Regions from separate parts of the Rhodoferax sp. GW822-FHT02D07 genome, predicted to be linked through region 2. Evidence: predicted binding sites of a transcription regulator. Region 2 holds the regulator's gene; the other holds the start of a gene.
The links. Region 2 encodes LexA, which represses DNA repair genes until DNA is damaged. Its sites were predicted from a motif close to ACTGTATNNNNATACAGT; they were not measured.
Positions count from the first base shown of each region.

Region 1: the regulator LexA is predicted to act here: its motif matches at 6,446-6,463, upstream of AC1RNN_RS12215 (error-prone DNA polymerase).

Region 1 covers NZ_JBXAOD010000004.1:293,725-303,295, reverse strand. The annotation lists gene AC1RNN_RS12235 (MurR/RpiR family transcriptional regulator) at 1-513, shown strand, start outside; gene iolG (inositol 2-dehydrogenase) at 560-1,555, shown strand; gene AC1RNN_RS12225 (Gfo/Idh/MocA family oxidoreductase) at 1,564-2,592, shown strand; gene AC1RNN_RS12220 (hypothetical protein) at 2,667-3,242, shown strand; gene AC1RNN_RS12215 (error-prone DNA polymerase) at 3,258-6,401, opposite strand; gene AC1RNN_RS12210 (YlcI/YnfO family protein) at 6,505-7,074, shown strand; gene AC1RNN_RS12205 (hypothetical protein) at 7,085-7,975, opposite strand; gene AC1RNN_RS12200 (SDR family oxidoreductase) at 8,126-8,887, shown strand; gene AC1RNN_RS12195 (EamA family transporter) at 8,894-9,571, opposite strand, start outside.
Region 2 covers NZ_JBXAOD010000002.1:509,832-519,402, forward strand. The annotation lists gene AC1RNN_RS07030 (MotA/TolQ/ExbB proton channel family protein) at 66-692, shown strand; gene AC1RNN_RS07035 (ExbD/TolR family protein) at 719-1,147, shown strand; gene lpxK (tetraacyldisaccharide 4'-kinase) at 1,151-2,206, shown strand; gene AC1RNN_RS07045 (Trm112 family protein) at 2,187-2,369, shown strand; gene kdsB (3-deoxy-manno-octulosonate cytidylyltransferase) at 2,375-3,151, shown strand; gene adk (adenylate kinase) at 3,261-3,917, shown strand; gene AC1RNN_RS07060 (asparaginase) at 3,963-4,928, opposite strand; gene lexA (transcriptional repressor LexA) at 5,043-5,717, shown strand; gene AC1RNN_RS07070 (hypothetical protein) at 5,737-6,060, shown strand; gene AC1RNN_RS07075 (D-2-hydroxyacid dehydrogenase family protein) at 6,127-7,134, shown strand; gene AC1RNN_RS07080 (type IV pilus assembly protein FimV) at 7,175-9,127, opposite strand; gene AC1RNN_RS07085 (Crp/Fnr family transcriptional regulator) at 9,425-9,571, shown strand, end outside.

The sequences.
Region 1 (9,571 bases), on a different contig from region 2:
ATCGGCGGCGGCATTGCCGGCATGGAAGAGCTGCAAGGCAGCCTGCAGGAGCCGGCCTTTGAAGAAGCCGTAGACCTGCTGTTCCGGGCAGACACGGTGTGGCTGATGGCCACGCGCCGCTCGTTTGCCATCTCCACCTACCTGACCTACGCCCTGCAGCACACCGACAAACGGGTGCAGCAGATCACCGCGCTGGGCAGCATGCACGATGGCCAGCTGCGCGGCCTGCGCCCGGGCGATGTGATGGTGGCGATCTCTTTTGCACCCTATGCCCCCGAGACCGAAAGCATCGTGGCCGAAGCCCACGCACGCGGCGCCCGCATCATCTGCATTACCGACAGCAGCCTGAGCCCGATGGCCCGGTTTGCACAGACCTCGATCCTGGTCAATGAAACCAGTGTCTTCGGCTTCCGCGCCCTGACCAACACCATGGCCGTGGTGCAGAGCCTCTTCATGGCGCTGGCCTACCGGCTGGAGCTGCAATACCAACCCACCCGCCCGCGTGCCTCGTGAGGCGCGGACCTTCCGTCTTTTTCCCCACCCTCACTTTGACCATCCCATGAAAAAAGTTGCCCTCTTTGGTGCCGGCCGTATCGGTCGCATCCACGCCGCCAACCTCGCCGCCATGCCCGGCATTGAACTCACAGCGGTGAGTGACCCGATGGCCGCCAACGCGGCCTCGCTCGCCCAAGAACACGGCGCGCGCGTTGACAGCGTGGAGGCCATCTTTGCTGACACGTCGATTGACGCCGTCGTCATCGGCAGCCCCACCACGACGCACAGCGACCTGATCACCCGCGCCGCACAAGCGGGCAAACACATCTTTTGCGAAAAGCCCGTGGACCTGTCGGCCGAGCGTGCCCGCGCCTGCGCGGCCGTGGTGGCCCAGGCCGGCGTGGCCTGCATGATCGGCTTTCAGCGCCGCTTCGACCCCACCTTCAACGAGGCCAAGACGCGCCTGGACCGGGGCGACATCGGCAACCCCGAGATGCTGGTCATCACCAGCCGCGACCCGGGTGCCCCCCCCGTGGAATACATCCAGCAATCCGGTGGCATCTTCCGCGACATGCTGATCCACGACTTTGACGTGTTCCGCTGGATCTTGTGTGGCGATGGCGACCGCGCCGCCTGGCTAAGCGCCACCGGCTCCTGCCTGACCGACCCCGCCATCGGCAAAGCCGGCGACTTTGACTGTACCGCCGTCACCATCAAAACCGTCAAGGGCCGCCTGTGCCAGATCAACACCACGCGCCGCGCCGCCTATGGCTATGACCAGCGCTTTGAAGTCATTGGATCCAAAGGCATGCTGCAATGTGGCAACCACAAACCCAGCGAAGTGACCCAGGCTACGGCCCAGGGCACCTCGCAAGACAACCCCGAAGCCTTTTTCCTGCAGCGCTACGCCGCAGCCTACCGCCTGGAGATTGAACACTTCTTCACGCAGCTGCAAAACGGTGGCACGTTCCGCACCACGGTGCAGGACGGCGTGGACGCCCAAATCTTGGCCGACGCGGCCGCCGAGAGCGCAGCCAGCAACCGCATCATCACCTTCTGAGGCGCAGCATGACATCTCCTTTGCGCATTGGCATCGTGGGCTTGGGCCGCCTGGGCCAGCGCCACGCGCAAGCCCTGGCCTTCAGCACGCGCAACTGCGTGCTGACCGCCGCCTGCAGCCCGGTAGAATCCGAGCGTGCGTATGCCACCGAACAACTCGGCATTGCACAGGTCTACTCCCGCTACGAAGACCTGCTGGCCAGCCCCGACGTGGACGCCGTGGTGCTGGTGACTCCCACCTCCCTGCACGCCGACCAGACCATTGCCGCGCTGCAGGCCGGCAAGCATGTGTTCGTGGAAAAGCCCCTGGCGCTGAACGTGCCCGATTGCGAACGCGTAGTGGCAGAGGCCGCCAAGCACCCGGAGCTGGTGGCCATGGTGGGCTTTGTGCGCCGCTTTGACCCCAGCTACCGTGCGGCCCAGGCCAGCATTGAGGCGGGTGAGATCGGCCGCCCCTTCATCGTGCGATCGCAGACCTGCGACCAGAACGACCCCGACGGCTTCTTCGTGCGCTTTGCTCCCACCTCGGGCGGCATCTTCATGGACTGCAGCGTGCACGACATCGACCTGGCGCGCTGGATGCTGGGCCGCCCCAAGGCTCTGCGCGCTTACGCAACCGGCACCGTGGCCCTGCACCCCGGCCTGAGCGAGTTTGGCGATGTGGACAACGGCCTGGCCATCGTGGACTTTGAGGGCGGTGCCAAAGCAGTCTTCTACGCCTCGCGCACCATGGCCCATGGGCATGAGACCAGCACCGAAATCATCGGCACCGCCGGCAAGCTGCTGGTGGGAGAACACGCCGCGCGCGACCGTGTGGTGCGCAGTGACACCCAGGGCGTGCGCCATGCCGTGCTCAAGGACTTCTACGAACGCTTCGAGGCCGCCTTCGCTGCCGAGATGGCCGAGTTCGTCGCAGCCTGCCGGGGCGAGCGCGCCCTCACGCTCACCCTGTCTGACGCGCTGGAAGCCACGCGCATCGGACTGGCAGTCACCGAGTCGCTCAAGACCGGGCTGCCGGTCACCGTCGCCCAGGGCTGAGCATCTCCCCAGCGAATCCGGGGACTTGGCGCGCACCGTTTGGTGTGCGCCAAGTGCGGCGGGAGAATGCGGGCATGCTCCGCTGCCTGCTTCTCGCCCTGGGTCTGGCGCTGCCTTGGCAAGCCCATGCGCAGGCGCGCGACTCCAGCTGGGGCCTCTACGTCGGCAAATACCACGACGCCGAGCCTGCAGGCGCCCTGGCGGGCACTGCCAACTATTCCGAGCACTACATGCTGGCCCTCACGGGCAGCACCACGCTGTGGAAGTCCCAGGACTGGCCACTGGCGCTGGAACTGGATGGCATGATCGGCCAGCAGTGGGGCATGGCCAGCCTGACCGAGATCGCGGTGGCGCCCGCTATCCGCTGGAGCGGTTTTCCCTGGCGTGATGTGTTGCGCATCGATATTCGGCTGGCGCCGCTGGGTGTTTCCTACACCAGCGAAGTCGGACCCATGGAGCGTGGCGCCAACGGCGAGGGCTCGCGCACACTGAACTTCCTGTTCGTTGAAGCTGCCTTCTCCCGCCCGCAGACGCCGGACACCGAATTCTTTGTCCGCCTGCACCACCGCTGCGCCATCTACGACCTGATTAACAGTCATGGTGCCAATGGCGAAGACTTCCTGAGTTTTGGTCTGCGCTTCAAGTTCTAGCGCATTGGCCACGCCTCAGTGGAAATCCCGGCTGGTCGTGGCCAGGTCGCCCAGCAAGTGGGTCAGGTCTACCAGGCGCTTGGCCACCACATGGCGTACCTCGCCGCCACTCTCGTCATCGCGCTGCCAGATGCCGTAGACCGCCATGAGGCGGGCGCGGTAGACCACGTCGCGGAACTGCTCCTTGGCGTTGCGCCAGACAATCACATTCACGCTGCCGGTTTCATCCTCCAGCGTCACAAACACCACGCCCTTGGCCGTCTGCGGTTGCTGGCGCGCGGTGACGATGCCGCAAGCCCGTACCAGCCGGCCCGTGGGGTAGTTGCGCATCTGCGCCGCCGTCAGCAGCTTCTGTTTTGATAGCTGCTCGCGCAATAGCAGTAAGGGGTGCGAGCGCAAAGTGAGTCCCACGGCGGCGTAATCAAAGGTCACCTCCTCACCCTCCCCGGCCGGCAGCAGTTGCAGCTCGGCCTCCTCAATCGGCACGCCCTGCAGCAGCGCGGGCGCCGGCAGCAGCGCCGAGGCGTCCCACACCTGCTGGCGGCGGTGGCCGCTCAGTGGCGCCAGCGCGTCGGCGCTGGCCAGGGCCCGCAGGTCGGCCGTGTCGAGGCGGCAGCGCAGGGCCAGGTCTTGGGTGCTGGTGAAGGACACCGCCTGGCGCTGCGTGGTGATGCGATCGGCCACGACGCGCGTCAGGCCGCTGACCAGGCGCAGGCCCAGGCGTACCGCGTCGCCCTCCAGCGTGCAGTCCCAGTCGCTGCGCAGCACATCCACTGCGCGCACCTCCACCCCATGGCGCTGCGCGTCCTGCACCAGTTGCGCCGGGCCGTAAAAACCCAGCGGCTGGCTGTTGAGCAGGGCCGCCAGAAAGCAGGCCGGCTCGTGCCACTTGAGGTAGCTGCTGATATAGACCAGGATGGCAAAACTGGCTGCATGGCTCTCGGGAAAACCGTATTCGCCAAAGCCCTCCATCTGCTTGAAGATGGCCTCGGCAAAGTCCAGCGGGTAGCCGCGCTCCACCATGCCCCCCACCAGCCGGTCGTGGTACTGACTCACATTGCCGTTGCGCTTCCAGGCCGCCATGGAGCGGCGCAGCGCATCGGCCTCGCCCGGCGTGAAACCGGCGGCGAGCACGGCAATCTGCATCACCTGCTCCTGGAAAATCGGTATGCCGTGCGTGCGGCTCAGGGCTTCCTCCAGCGCGGGATAGGGCGACTTGTTCTCACCCGTATTGCGCGCCTTCAAGTAGGGGTGCACCATGCCGCCCTGAATCGGCCCCGGTCGCACGATGGCCACCTCCACCACCAGGTCGTAGTACTTGCGCGGTTTGAGCCGCGGCAACATGCTCATCTGCGCACGGCTCTCGATCTGGAACACACCCACCGTGTCGGCCGCGCAGATCATGTCGTAGGTCGCCTTGTCGTCGCGCGGAATGTCCTGCATGCGAAATGGGGTCGCCAGCCCGCGCCGCTGCGTCACCATCTCCAGGCAGCGTCGGATGGCGCTGAGCATGCCCAGGGCCAGCACGTCCACCTTCATCAGGCGCGCATCCTGCAAATCGTCCTTGTCCCACTGGATGATGGAGCGCTCTTTCATTGCCGCGTTCTCCACCGGCACCAGGCGCGTGAGCGGGCCCTGCGTCAGCACAAAGCCGCCCACGTGCTGGCTCAGGTGGCGAGGAAACTTTTGCAGCTCCATGCTCAGCGCCAGCCACAGCTGCAGCCGGCGTTCTGAAGTAATTTCGACCCCAGCCCCCGCGAAATCTGCGCCAACAGCTACTTTTTCCATAGCAGATGACAGTCGCTCCGCCAGCACGGCGCGGCTGTACATGCCCGGATGCTCCTTGGCCATGGCGGTGATCAGCGCCTCCGGAATCTCCAGCGCATGGCCCACGTCGCGCAGCGCACTGCGGGGGCGGTAGTGGATGACCGTGGCGGCAATGGCAGCCCTGCTGCGGCCGTACTTTTTATAGATGTACTGGATCACCTCTTCACGGCGCTGGTGCTCGAAGTCCACGTCGATGTCGGGCGGCTCGTTGCGCTCGCGGCTGATGAAGCGCTCGAACAGTAGCGAAGTCTCCAGCGGGTTGGCCTCGGTGATGTGCAGGCAGTAGCAGACCACCGAGTTGGCCGCCGAGCCGCGCCCCTGACAAAGGATGTGCACGCTGCGCGCATAACGCACGATGTCATGCACCGTGAGGAAATACATCTCGAAGCGCAGTTCCTCGATCAGCGCCAGTTCATCCTCCACACGCCGGCGGATGCTATCGGGCATACCCTGCGGCCAGCGCTCCCGCGCGCCCTCCTCCACGTAATGGCGTAGCGTCTGCACTGCCGTCTGGCCCGGAAGCACGGCTTCGAGCGGGTAGTGGTAGGCCAGCTCGTCCAGGCTGAAGCGGCAGCGCTGCGCCACGGTCAGCGTATTCGCCAGCCAGTCCGCCGGGAACAGCGCCGCCAATCGGGCCCGCGAACGCAGGTGCCCCTCGGCATTGGCCTGCAGCGCAAAACCACAGGCCGACACCGGCTGCCCCAGGCGCACAGCGGTCAGCACATCGTGCAGCGGCTTGCGCGAGCGCACATGCATGCACACCTGCCCCGTGGCCAGCACCGGCAGACCGCTCAAGGCCGCCAGCTGCTGCACGCGCAGGCGCTGCAGCGCATCCCCCGCCACCAGCCCTGCACTGGCTGCCAGCCAGACATGACGGCCAAATAGGCATCTAGCCCTCATGGATATTGCGCAAGCAGCTTCCATTTTGATAGCAGCCGAAAAGCTTAGCAGCACCTCACAATCCGCCAGCAGGGCCCAAGGCGAGCCAGCCCAGCTGCACTGGTACTGCCCCTTGCCGGCCGCCATGCGGGCCTGCGTGATGAACTCGCAAAGATTGCCCCAGCCCAACAGGCTGTGCGGCAGCGCCACCAGCCGGAAGTGGTTGCCATCGGCCAGCGCCACCGAAAACTCGGCGCCCGGCAGCAGCTGCAAACCCAGCGCCTTGGCTTTGGTGTGCGCCCGCACCACGCCAGCGACGGAGCATTCGTCGGTCATGGCCAACGCCCGGTAGCCCAAGGCATGGGCGCGCGTCACCAATTCGTCGGGCTGCGAAGCTCCGCGCTGGAAGCTGAAGGACGAGAGGCAGTACAGTTCGGCGTAATCTGGAAGCATCGCGGGGTGTTCCAGTGCATCAGGGAATGAATTTATAACAAATAACTGTATTTATATACAGCTTATTTCTGGTAAAACATTAACATTCACTTACACTTGCCGCATGCAACTGTCGTCCCTGCCTGCCATCCCCATCACCGCGGCCCTGCGCGCGGATATTGAGGCCCTGCTCGACAAGGAGGAGTCGCTCTCCGAATTTGTGCTGACCGCAGTGCTGGAGAGCCTGGAGCGTCGCCGCCAGGCCGCCGCCGTACGTGCCGAAGCCGCGAACCAGCAACAGGAGGCCTATAGCGGCACCCTGCGCGTGCTGGTGGTGGACGACGACGATTTCAGCCATACCGTGCTGCGCGAAATGCTCTTGAGCCTGGGCGTGGCCGAGGTTTACACCGCGCGCGACGGCAGCACCGGGGCCGATGTACTGAGCAGGATGCCCGCCCCGCCGGACTACCTGATCTGCGATCTGGTCATGCCCAACACCGACGGCATCGACTTTCTGGGCCACCTGGCCCGCGCCCACTACCGCGGCGGCATCATCCTGCTCAGCGGCGGCGACAGCCTCATGCTCTCCATCGCCGCTGAAGTAGCCGTCTCCGACGGCCTGCGCGTGCTGGGCTCCTTCGCCAAACCCCTGCAACGCCACGACCTGGCCGACATGATGGGCCTGGCGGCCTGAGCCAAGCGCCTCAGAGGTTAGGCAAAGGCACCCAGGGCGCCCCCTGCACACTGGAGAGCGGCAACAACTTGCTGCCACGCGGCACCAGCGCCGGTATCCGCTCACGCGGTGCATCCTCCCCGTCATCCGCATCCTCCGGAGCACGGCCCTTGCCCGGGTTCAATACCGGGGCCACGCATGCCGTGCGAATCTCACCCACTTGCACCGGCGTCAAGGCATCGCGCTTGCCAAAGGGCTGCCCATCCACCTGCAGGCGCTCCCCTTTGAGTACAGCCACCATGTCCAGTGCGGGCCGCGCCTGCTGGGTGTCGAAGCCCAGGCGCACCTTGCTGCCCGGCAAAGCCGCAGGCAGTTGGTACTGGGTCACCCGCAGCTGAGTCGGCCTGCCCCGCGCATCGACCTCCACTTGCCCGATGTAGAAATAGCGCGCCGTGGCAGTGGGCATGGCGGGCAAGGGGTAGCTCTCGGCCCAGCTCTCCCGCCCCTCCGCAAACAGGGGACGCAGTTGCACGGGCCAGGCAGCCGTGGCCGACACGGCAAACACCGGAGAGCGGGCCTCGCCCAGGGTGTAGCCGTGGAAGTCGAAGACCACCTCACTGCCCGGCCTGGGCTTGGCAAAGGCCGGAAACTGCGGCGCCGGCTTGCGCACTTCCTGCAGGCGAATACCGGCATCCTTGCCGGGCAAGGCCTTCCAGTGGCCGGCCACCAGCATGTCCAGCGCGCCGCCCATGAAACGGAAGCAGAAGGTATGGTCATCCAGCAGCATGATCTGGCTCACCGTATCCACGGAGCCGCTGGTGTAGCCACCAAGATAGGGCCGCTCTTCGGGCGTCAGCGCGTACGCGCTGCTACCCAGGGCCAGACACAGCGGCAGGACCAAGCGGCTGCGAAATGTCGTCATGGTGGTCTCCCTTGGGTCTCTGTGATGGGTCATCGGCCACTATAGGCCAAGCCCGGCGCCCCTGTCGCATGGGTTACGCAGAGCATGACAGCGCCAGCCGTGGCCTCCTAAGATGGCTTTTTTGAACGGTTGTTTGCTGAAGGACGAACCATGGACATGCGTTTTGACAACAAGGTGGTGCTGGTGACCGGCGGTGGTGGTGGCATTGGCCGCGCCAGCGCGCTGGCGTTTGCGCGCGCAGGCGCCAAGGTGGCGATTACCGACCGCGACGTGCCGGCCGGTGAAGAGACGGCAGCCCAGGTACGCGCGCTGGGCGCCGAAGCCCTGTTTGTAGCGGCCGACGTGGTGAACACCGCGCAGGTGCAGACCATGGTGGCGCAAGTGGTGGCGCATTTCGGACGGCTGGACTGCGCCTTCAACAACGCCGGCATCGAAGAGGAGCACATGCGCCTGGCCGACTGCGAAGAGGCCACGTTTGACCGCATCCTGGGCGTCAACGTGAAGGGCGTGTGGCTGTGCATGAAGTACCAGATCCAGCAAATGCTGGCCCAGGGCGGGGGCAGCATTGTCAACACGGCATCGGTGGCCGGCCTCATCGGTGCGCCCAAGATGTCAGCCTATGCGGCCAGCAAGCACGCCGTCGTCGGCCTCACCAAATCCGCTGCCGCCGAATACGGGCGCAAGGGCATCCGCGTCAACGCGGTCTGCCCAGGCGTGATCCGCACCGTGATGTTTGAACGTGCTGTGGCGGCCGATCCCAAGGTGGGTCCGGCGGTGGCCGGCATCCACCCGATTGGCCGCATCGGCGAGGCCGACGAGGTGGCCGCCGCCGTGCTGTGGCTCAGCTCGGACGCCGCCGGCTTTGTGACCGGCCTGGCCCACACGGTAGACGGTGGGATGACCTCGGTCTGACCCTCTTTAGACCCGGCTGGTCCTTCGGCGCAGCCAGGCAACGATGGCCGGGCCGTACATGATCATGGCCAATGCGCCACCAATCAGCGGCAGCGCCAGAAAGACCCAGCCCGTGAGCTGTTCCTTGCCGATGAGCACGCCCACCAGCAGGGCCACGGCCGGGTTCACGAAGGAGTAGCTGCCTGCCATGGCGGCCGTGGTGTTCTGCAACAGCCAGAGGTAGGCGTTGAGCGCCACCAGCGTGCCAAACACCAGCAGGTACCACCAGGCCAGCCAGGCCTGCGGCGTCACCTGGCTCAGCGCGCCTTGCGGCTCCACCACAAAAGCCACCACCACACCCATGAGACCGCCGGCCAGCCACTCGGTGGCCGAGGCCATGGCCGGGCCCGGCAGGTCCAGCTTGCGCGAGGCGTAGGAGCCCACGCTCCAACACAGCGGTGCGCCAAAGGCTGCCAGCGCACCCAGCCAGCTGGCCGAGAAGTCGCCCTCCATTGCCAGCAGCAGCGCGCCCAGCACGCCCAGCCCCAGGCCGGCCCAGCTGGTCAGCGGCACGCGCTCACCACCCAGCCGCGTCCACAGCGCCAGCCACATGGGCATGGTGGTCACCACCGTGGCCATGAGACCCGAGCCGATGCCGTGCTTCTGCGCGAACACCACCAGGTTCATCGCGCCAAAAGCCATGAG
Region 2 (9,571 bases):
TGCAGAGTGGGCTTGGCGGGGTACGCCATAATCGGCCAGCTTTTTATCTGCGTGGGGTATCACTCTTGTTTTCCATCATACAAGCCGCGGGCTGGCCCATCTGGCCATTGATTGCCTGCTCCATCCTGGCATTGGCCATCGTGATCGAACGTTTCATCAGCCTCAAGGCCAGCAAGGTGGCGCCTCCCCGTCTGCTTGAAGAAGTGCTCAGCGTCACCCGCACCAGCGTGCCTGCGCCCGACGTGGTGAGCCAGCTGGAAAAGAACTCCGCCCTGGGCGAGGTGCTTGCCAGCGGCCTGCGTGCCGTCAATGCCGACCCGCAGATCTCCGAAGACGATGTGCGCGCCACCATGGAGGGCGCGGGCCGCCGCGTCAGCCAGCGGCTGGAGCAATACCTCAGCGCCCTGGGCACCATCGCCTCAGCCGCACCGCTGATGGGCCTGTTTGGCACCGTGGTGGGCATGATTGAAATCTTCGGCTCCCAGGCCCCGGGCGGCAGCACCGGCGGCAACCCGGCCCAGCTGGCGCACGGCATCTCGATTGCGCTCTACAACACCGCCTTCGGCCTGATCGTGGCAATTCCCTCGCTGATCTTCTGGCGCTACTTCCGTGCCCGTGTCGATGGCTACCTGCTCACGCTGGAACTGGCCGCCGAGCACCTGAGCCGCCACCTCAAGGCGATGCGCAAGTAAGCCGAGCACGCAGGAGCCGCCACACCATGAACTTCCGCCCCCGCCGCCACGAAGAGCCCGAGATCAACCTCATCCCCTTCATCGACGTGCTGCTGGTCGTGCTCATCTTCCTGATGCTGTCGACCACCTACAGCAAGTTCACCGAACTGCAGCTCAAATTGCCCGTGGCGGATACCGACGCCCAGCGCGACTACCCCAAGGAACTGATCGTCGCGGTCAGCGCCGATGGCGCCTACAGCATCAACCACACCCCCGTGGCGGGCCGCAACCTCGACAACCTGGCCGTGGCGCTGACCGAGAACGCCAAGGCCGGCAAGGACACCGTGGTCATCATCAGCGCCGACGCGAGTGCCAAGCACCAGGCCGTCGTCACCGTCATGGAAGCCGCGCGCCGCGCCGGCCTCAACCAGATCACCTTCGCCACCCAATCCTCCGCCCAGGCGGGCGGCAAATAAGCCATGGTCGCAGGCCTGCAACAGGCCTTGCTGCGGGCCTGGACAGGCCGCGGCGTACTGGCTTGGGCTCTCACTCCCCTCGCCCTGATTTACGCAACCCTGCTCGCATTGCGCCGCCTGGCCTACCGCCGCCAGTGGCTACGCAGCGAGCGCGTGGGCGTGCCCGTGCTGGTGGTGGGCAATGTGGTGGCTGGAGGCGCCGGCAAGACGCCTACCGTGCTGGGCGTGGTGGCGCATCTGCAGGCCCGAGGCTGGCAGGTCGGCATTGTGTCGCGCGGCTACGGACGCAAGGGGCACGGCTGCCAGGCCGTGGAATCACACTCCAGCCCTGCCGAGGTGGGTGATGAACCCCTGCTGTTGCAGCGCAAGACCGGGGTGCCCGTCTTTGTCGGACGCAAACGTGCCGAAGCGGCGCGCGCCCTGCTGGCCGCCCACCCGCAAACCCAGCTGATCGTCTGCGATGATGGCCTGCAGCACTACGCGCTGTACCGTGATGTAGAGATTTGTGTGCTGGACGGCCGCGGCACCGGCAACGGCTGGCTGCTCCCCGCCGGCCCGCTGCGCGAGCCCTGGCCTTTGCAGCCCTTGGTACAGGCAGGCCAGCGCGGCAACACCTTGCTGCTGCAAACCGGCGCCAGCGCGCTGCCCGGCTACTTGGCCGAGCGCCGTTTGGCCACGTACAGCGTGGGCATCGACGGTGATGCGCAACCACTCAGCGCCCTGACAGCACCCGGTGCACCGCCGGTAATGGCGGTGGCAGGCATTGCCCAACCCGAAACCTTTTTCAGCATGCTGCGGGCCAGCGGCCTCGTTTTGCAGAAAACCCTGGCGCTGCCGGATCACTATGATTTTGATAGCTGGTCGCGCACTATCGACGGGGGCTACACCGTTATTTGCACCGAAAAAGATGCGATCAAGCTCTGGCAGCATGTCCCCACGGCACGCGCCGTGCCCCTGCTGCAGACAGCGCCCCCCGCGTTCTACGCCGCGCTGGACCGCGCCCTCCAAGCCCACCGACCTGCCCCGGTATCATCCTCCCATGGACACCCGACTTCTTGAACTGCTGGTCTGCCCCGTGACCAAGGGCCCCCTGGAATACAACCGCGACGCGCAGGAGCTCATCTCGCGCAGCGCCCGCCTGGCCTACCCGGTGCGCGACGGCATCCCCATCCTGCTTGAAAACGAAGCGCGCGAACTGAGCGACGCCGAACTGGGCCAGTGAGCACCATGGGTTTCACCGTCCTCATCCCTGCCCGCTTGGCCTCGACCCGTCTCCCCAACAAGCCCTTGGCCGACTTGGGCGGCATCCCCATGGTGGTGCGTGTGGCCCAGCGTGTGCGAGAAGGCGTGCCGCAAGCCAGCCAGGTGGTTGTCGCAGCAGACAGCGAATCGATTCTGGAAGCCTGCGCTGCCCATGGCGTGCAAGCCATCCTCACGCGACAAGACCACCCTTCCGGCAGTGACCGCCTGGCCGAGGCCTGCGACATCCTCGGCCTGACCGACGACGAGATCGTCGTCAACGTCCAGGGCGACGAACCGCTGATGGACCCCGATCTGGTGCAGGCCGTGGCAAGCATTCTGCAGGCCACCCCCGAGGCCAGCATGGGTACCGCCGCCCACCACATTACCGAGCTGGCAGACTTTGCCAGCCCCAATGTGGTCAAGGTCGTACACGACGCCAACCACCTGGCCCTGTACTTCAGCCGTGCGCCCATCAGCTGGTGGCGCGATGGTTTCGCCAATGGCATCAGCAGCCTGCCCTCCCCGGCACCGCTGCGCCACATCGGCATCTACTCGTACCGTGTCGGCTTTCTGCGCGAATTTCCACGCCTGCCGCAGGCCCCCATCGAAGTGCTGGAGGCGCTGGAACAGCTGCGCGCGCTTTGGCATGGTCACCGCATCGCAGTGCATGTGAGCGAGCATGCCCCCGGCCCCGGCGTGGACACGCCCGAAGACCTGGCACGGGTGCGTGCCATCCTCGCGGGAATGGCCCCCAAGCTGTAAGTTAAGCGCGGGGCAGCCCGTGCTATTCTCCAAGGCTGTACGCGCAAGAAAAAATGCACCAGCAAGGTGCCACGAACGCGCCAAGGTTTTGTTTTATCCGAGGTTATCCATGAGACTGATTCTGTTGGGCGCACCTGGCGCTGGCAAAGGCACGCAAGCCACCTTCATCTGTCAAAAGTACGGAATCCCACAGATTTCGACCGGCGACATGCTGCGCGCTGCCGTGAAGGCCGGCACACCGCTGGGCCTGCAGGCCGACGCAGTCATGAAGTCCGGCGGTCTCGTCAGCGACGACCTCATCATCAATCTCGTCAAGGAACGTATCAATCAGCCCGACTGCGCCAAGGGTTTCCTGTTTGACGGCTTCCCCCGCACCATCCCCCAGGCCGATGCCATGAAGGCGGCCGGTGTGGCACTGGACTATGTGGTCGAAATCGACGTGCCCTTTGACGCCATCATCGAACGCATGAGCGGCCGCCGCTCACACCCCGCGTCAGGCCGTACCTACCACGTCAAGTTCAACCCGCCCAAGGTCGAAGGCAAGGACGACGTGACCGGCGAGCCCCTGATCCAGCGCGATGACGACAAGGAAGAAACTGTGAAGAAGCGCCTGGACGTGTACAGCGCCCAGACCCGCCCCCTGGTCGAGTACTACTCCCAATGGGCCGCCAAGGACCCCGCCAGCGCCCCCAAGTACCGCGCTATCAGCGGCATGGGCGATGTCAACGCCATCACGGCGCGCGTGTTCGAGGCCCTGGCCAAGTAAGCGCCCAGATTGCCCCATGAAAAAAGCCCGCTGACGCGGCTTTTTTTACGCCAGCAGGGAAAGCATGAGCGCAATGCGCGCCTTCACAGGCGGCAGACCCACGGCAGCCAGCGCCGCCGGCGCCGGCCCCGGCACCAGCTGACCGCGCGCGCAGCGGCTGGTACGCAACACGCGAATGCCCTGCGCCTGCGCCTCCAGCAGAGCCGCCTCCAGCTCGGTGTGCAAGGTGCCATTGCCGGTCCCTGCCACCACCAGACCGCGCAGTGGCGACTCGGGCACAGGTGTGCACAGGCCGCGCACCGCATGGGCACTCGCTCCTGCGTAGTTCATGAGTACTTCCACACGCGGCCAGTGTTCGGTATTGAGCTGGGCCAGGGCAGGTAGCGCCAGGCCCGTGGGCTGGGGCTTCCAGGTGGCAAACCAGCGCACCCGCCCTTCTTCGACCACGCCCATGGGGCCAACGTCGCCGGAATCAAAGGCATCGACCCGGTAGGTATGGACCTTCTGCACATGGCGCGCAGCATGGACGGACCCGGCGCATACCACCCACACCCCTGCCGTCCCGCTACAAGCCACAGCCACGGCATCGAGCAGGTTCTGCGGGCCATCCGGCACCAGCGCCGAGGCCGGCCGCATCGCGCAGGTCAGCACCAGCGGCTTGCCGTGCAACTGCGCCGGCGCCAGCATCTGCTCCAGAAAAAACGCCGTTTCCTCCAGCGTGTCCGTTCCGTGGGTCACCACCACAGCATCCACCGACGCATCGGCCAGATGCTGGGCGCAACGCTGCGCCAGGCTGCGCCAGACTGCAAACGACATGTCCTTGCTGTCGATCTGCGCCAGTTGCTCGGTCTGCAGGCTGCGCTCTGCCAGCTGCGCATCCAGCCCGGGAATCGCCTGCAGCAGATCGGCCACAGCCACCTGCCCCGCTGTATAGCCCACGTTGTCTCCGGCCTGGCGCGACTGGCCGGCAATCGTGCCACCGGTTCCCAACACCACTATTTTTTTAAGCATGCCAACACATCTTTCTTGCAAATTCTTCAAAACTGTTTAAAAATACAGTTACTGGATGAGAAAACAGTGTGTACAGACACACAGCCAGCACCGACCCACACAGAAGGAGTCAGTATGCTCGAAAGTCCCAAGCTCACCGCCCGCCAACAACAGATTCTGGACCTGATCCAAGGCGCTATCGCACGCACCGGCGCCCCGCCCACGCGCGCCGAAATCGCCAGTGAACTGGGCTTCAAGTCGGCCAACGCCGCCGAAGAGCATCTGCAGGCCCTGGCCCGCAAGGGCGTCATCGAGCTGGTCAGCGGCACCTCCCGCGGCATCCGCCTCAAGGGCGATGTACTGCGCTCCATGCAAGAGTCGCGCATGAAGCAGTTTGCCCTGCCCATTCCCGGCCTGGCCCAGCTCGCGCTCCCTCTCATTGGCCGTGTGGCCGCTGGCTCCCCCATCCTGGCCCAAGAGCATGTGGACCAGACCTATTACGTGGAAAACAGCCTGTTCCAGCGCCAGCCCGACTACCTGCTCAAGGTGCGCGGCATGTCCATGCGCGACGCCGGCATCATGGACGGCGACCTGTTGGCCGTGCAAGCCACAAAGGACGCCAAGAACGGCCAGATCGTCGTGGCCCGCCTTGGGGAGGAAGTCACCGTCAAGCGCTTCCGCCGCAACAAGCACCTCATCGAACTGCACCCCGAGAACCCGGACTACCAGACCATCGTGGTCGAGCCCGGCGAGCCTTTCGAAATTGAAGGCCTCGCCGTAGGGCTGATTCGTAACACCATGTTGATGTAAACCCACCAGGACGAAGACCATGCACACCGCCGCCATCAAACCGGACTTCTGGACACCCCTGCGCCAATGGGTGCACGCCCTCTGGCCGGAAGCCCGCAAGTCACCCGCCCTGCACCCCGGTGCTACGCCCAACAACAGCTGCCGCGCTCCTCAATTGATAGCTTCTCGCGCACTATCCACGGGGGCCAGCACCGAAAAATGCATGAACAACAAGCCGCTGCGCGTCGTGCGGGTGGTAGAAAGTGGCCAAGCACGCACCGCCGTGGGGCGCATGGTCATCTCCGGCCGCATGGCCGACGTCTGCGCCGAACTGGACCGCCTGGCCGCCTGCGAAGCTGCGTAACAACAGCGGGGCAAATTTGCCCTTTTGGCGGCAGCGTGCGCCACATCCCAAGGCACAATGGCATGCATGAATATCGTGATTCTGGATGACTATCAGGACGCCGTTCGCAAGCTGCAATGCTCAGCCAAGCTGGATGCCTTCCCTGCCAAGGTGTACACCAACACAGTCAAAGGCCTGGGCCAGTTGTCCATCCGGCTCAAGGATGCCGACATCATCGTCCTGATCCGCGAGCGCACCCAGATCACCCGCTCCCTCATCGACAAACTCCCCCGCCTCAAGCTGATCGCCCAAACCGGCCGGGCCGGTTCTCACATCGATGTGCAAGCCTGCACGGAACGCGGTATCGCTGTGGCAGAAGGCGTGGGCTCCCCCATCGCCCCCGCCGAATTGACCTGGGCCCTGATCATGGCTGCCATGCGCCGCCTGCCCCAGTACATTGGCAACCTCAAACACGGCGCCTGGCAACAATCGGGGCTCAAGGCGGGCTCCATGCCCTCCAACTTCGGACTCGGCAGCGTGCTGCGCGACAAGACCCTGGGTGTCTGGGGCTACGGACGCATTGGCCAGCTGGTGGCGGGCTACGGGCGCGCCTTTGGCATGCAGGTAGTCATCTGGGGTAGTGAAGCTTCGCGCCAGCGTGCCCAACAGGATGGATTCCTGGCCGCCGACAGCCGTGAAGATTTCTTCTCCCGCAGCGACGTACTGACCCTGCATCTGCGCCTCAATGAAAGCACCCGTGGCATCGTCACTGCGGCCGACCTGGCCTGCATGAAGAGCACGGCACTGCTGGTAAATACATCCCGGGCGGAGCTTTTGGAGACTGACGCCCTGATTGGTGCCCTCAACCGGGGCCGCCCGGGCATGGCCGCGGTGGACGTGTTTGAAACCGAACCCATCCTGCAAGGCCACGCCCTGCTGCGACTGGAGAACTGCATATGCACCCCCCATATCGGCTATGTGGAGCAGGACAGCTACGAGATGTACTTCGGCGCTGCCTTTGACAATGTGGTGAATTTCATCAAGGGCACGCCCTCCAACATCATCAACCCCGGCGCCCTGCAGGTTCGCCGCTGAGCGCAACAAGCCGCGCATTGCGGCGCCGCGCCTCGGGGACTTAACGGCGTGGCGGTGTCAGCGGCGGCGTGAGTGACAGGCCGGACGCATCAAAGTCGATAAGGTTGTCCTGCGGCTGCGCGGGCGCAGGGGCAGAGTCCGACAAATCCAGATCAATGTCCATGGCCGGTGGCAAATCCACCGTAGGCAGTGCAGCTTCCACAGGCGCGGGGCCGGTTTCAGCCGCAGCTGGCACCAATGGCTCTGCTGGCTTGGCTGCGCTGAACGGTGCCACGGCACTGCTGACCTCGCCCGATAGGCGCGTCACCAGCGCATGCAGCAGCAACAGGTCCCGGAAAGCCTCCAGATCGAAACGCACATCTGCAGCGGCATCCCGCTCGCGCACCAAACACTTCTCGATGAAATCCAGCGCCGCCTTGCTGGGCCAGACAGATGCGATGTGCGAGCACAGCTCGGGATATGCCTCCAACCCCTGACCGGACTCATTGAACTGCGCATAGGGAGGCACCTGCCCGGTAAACAGCGCGTTGAACTCATCACGGTAACGGTCAAACGCATCCTTGCGGCTCAGCGTGTGCAGCGCCTTGAGCAGGTCCAGGTAGACCAGCGGATTGGATTCCTCGTGGTCCGCAATGTTGTGCTCCAGCAGAGAGATGGCCTCGTCGTACTGACCCAAGGTCATGAAGAATTCGGCCTGCTGGCGCACGTCCAGCACTTCCTGCGTATTGATGGAGCGCAGCGAACCGGACATGCTGGGCGAAAAATCGCGCAGCCCCATCATGCGGGAAGACGGCCGATCCAGTGAAGGGGCAGGCGCAGCAGGCACCACGGGGGATGGCGGGTCCAGGTCATCCAGATGCAGGTCAATGTCCACATCCGCCAGTGGTGCCGATACGGGGACCACCAAGCCCTGGGTCCGCAGAGGCTGCGCGGCAGGTACCGCAGCAGGAACCGACATATCCGGTTGGGCAACACCTGACGCAGGAGCCTCCGACTTGGTGTCGCGCTCCATCGGCGTATGCACCGAGTCACCTTGGCCACTCCACCAAGGCGCATCTCCGGCATTGCGCAATTTGCGCCAAAACCACAACATGCCACCCGCCAATGCCAGCAGGGCTGCAGCCAATGCGTAAATCAACGGATTGGCATATTTCTCGGCCTCGGACTTCTCCAGACGGCCCAGCAACGCCTGCATCTGGCGCTGGTTCTGTGCACTCAGCTCACTCAGCTTGCCGACGTTCTGTTCCAGCCCCTGAAGTCGGGCGGCATCGCGCAGGACTTCTTCCGGCGTCAGATTCAGGCTCTTCCAGAGCGCGGAGGCAGCCAGGCGTTTCTGGACATCTTCCACGGGTGGCGCAATCAGTTCGGAAGACGACTTGAGTGCCGGCTCCCAATCCTGCGAAAGATCCAGCGGTGTCAATTTCAGGCGTGGCTTGCTGCCTTGCGCCTTGGCCACGGGTACCGGCGCCGGCACATCGCTGCGTACCGGTGCCTTGCGCGCGGGTTTGCTCGCTACCGTGGCGGCCGGAGTACTGCCAGTACTGGCAGCCGGCGCAGTGGAGGCTGCTGGCGGAGGCACCGTCACGGGTGCGACTGCTGGGGGGCGGGTCGCCGGGCCGGGCACTGCGCTTTGTACAGGCGGGCTGACCTCGGACGCCAAATCTGCCAGCATCACATAACGGCGCGAGGTGGATACACCGCAACCTGTGCGGACATAAACGGAGACCACAGGCTCATCCACCGGCACGCGCGACACGATGCGCACCGCGGTGGGCTGACCGGAGGCATTGAGCTCCGGGCTGACGGATACACGGGAAGATTCCTGCCGGATGTCACCGTAGAACACATCGGCCTCAAAGCACAGCGCACTGCCATCCTCGTCCGGCGCCAGCTGCACAGGCACGGTAACCTGGAATGGTTGCCCCAGCAGGGCTGCACCACGCGCACGGCCCAATGTGAGCGCACTACTCTCCAATGCCGCGCACAGGAGCATCGCCGCGAGGGCGCAATGTTTGAGTGAAAAGTCCGGCTTCATTGATTTTGTTGATTCTCGCATACCCCAAACACGCTCAAAAGCTATCGTACGAGGGAACAAGGCGCGCTATTTGGAGCATCGCGGCACCGGAAGATTCCGCCCATTCAGTGAACGCGCGGATGCACCTGGCCAACAGCCGTTTGCGCATGGCCTCGCAGGCAGACACACTGGTGACAACCCCCGGGCGTCTCTATGGTCACGGGGGTGACAATGTGCGCTCGATTTCCCTTCCGCAAGTCACGCAAAAGACAGGCCATGGACGAACCCATTCTTACCATTGATGAACGTTCTGCAATCAATGCAGGGCGCTGGTTTTCAACCCTTTCCCCATCGCTCAAACACGACATTCTTCGATGCGCCTACGTCAAACGTTACAAGGACGGCGAGCTGATCGCAGCGCGC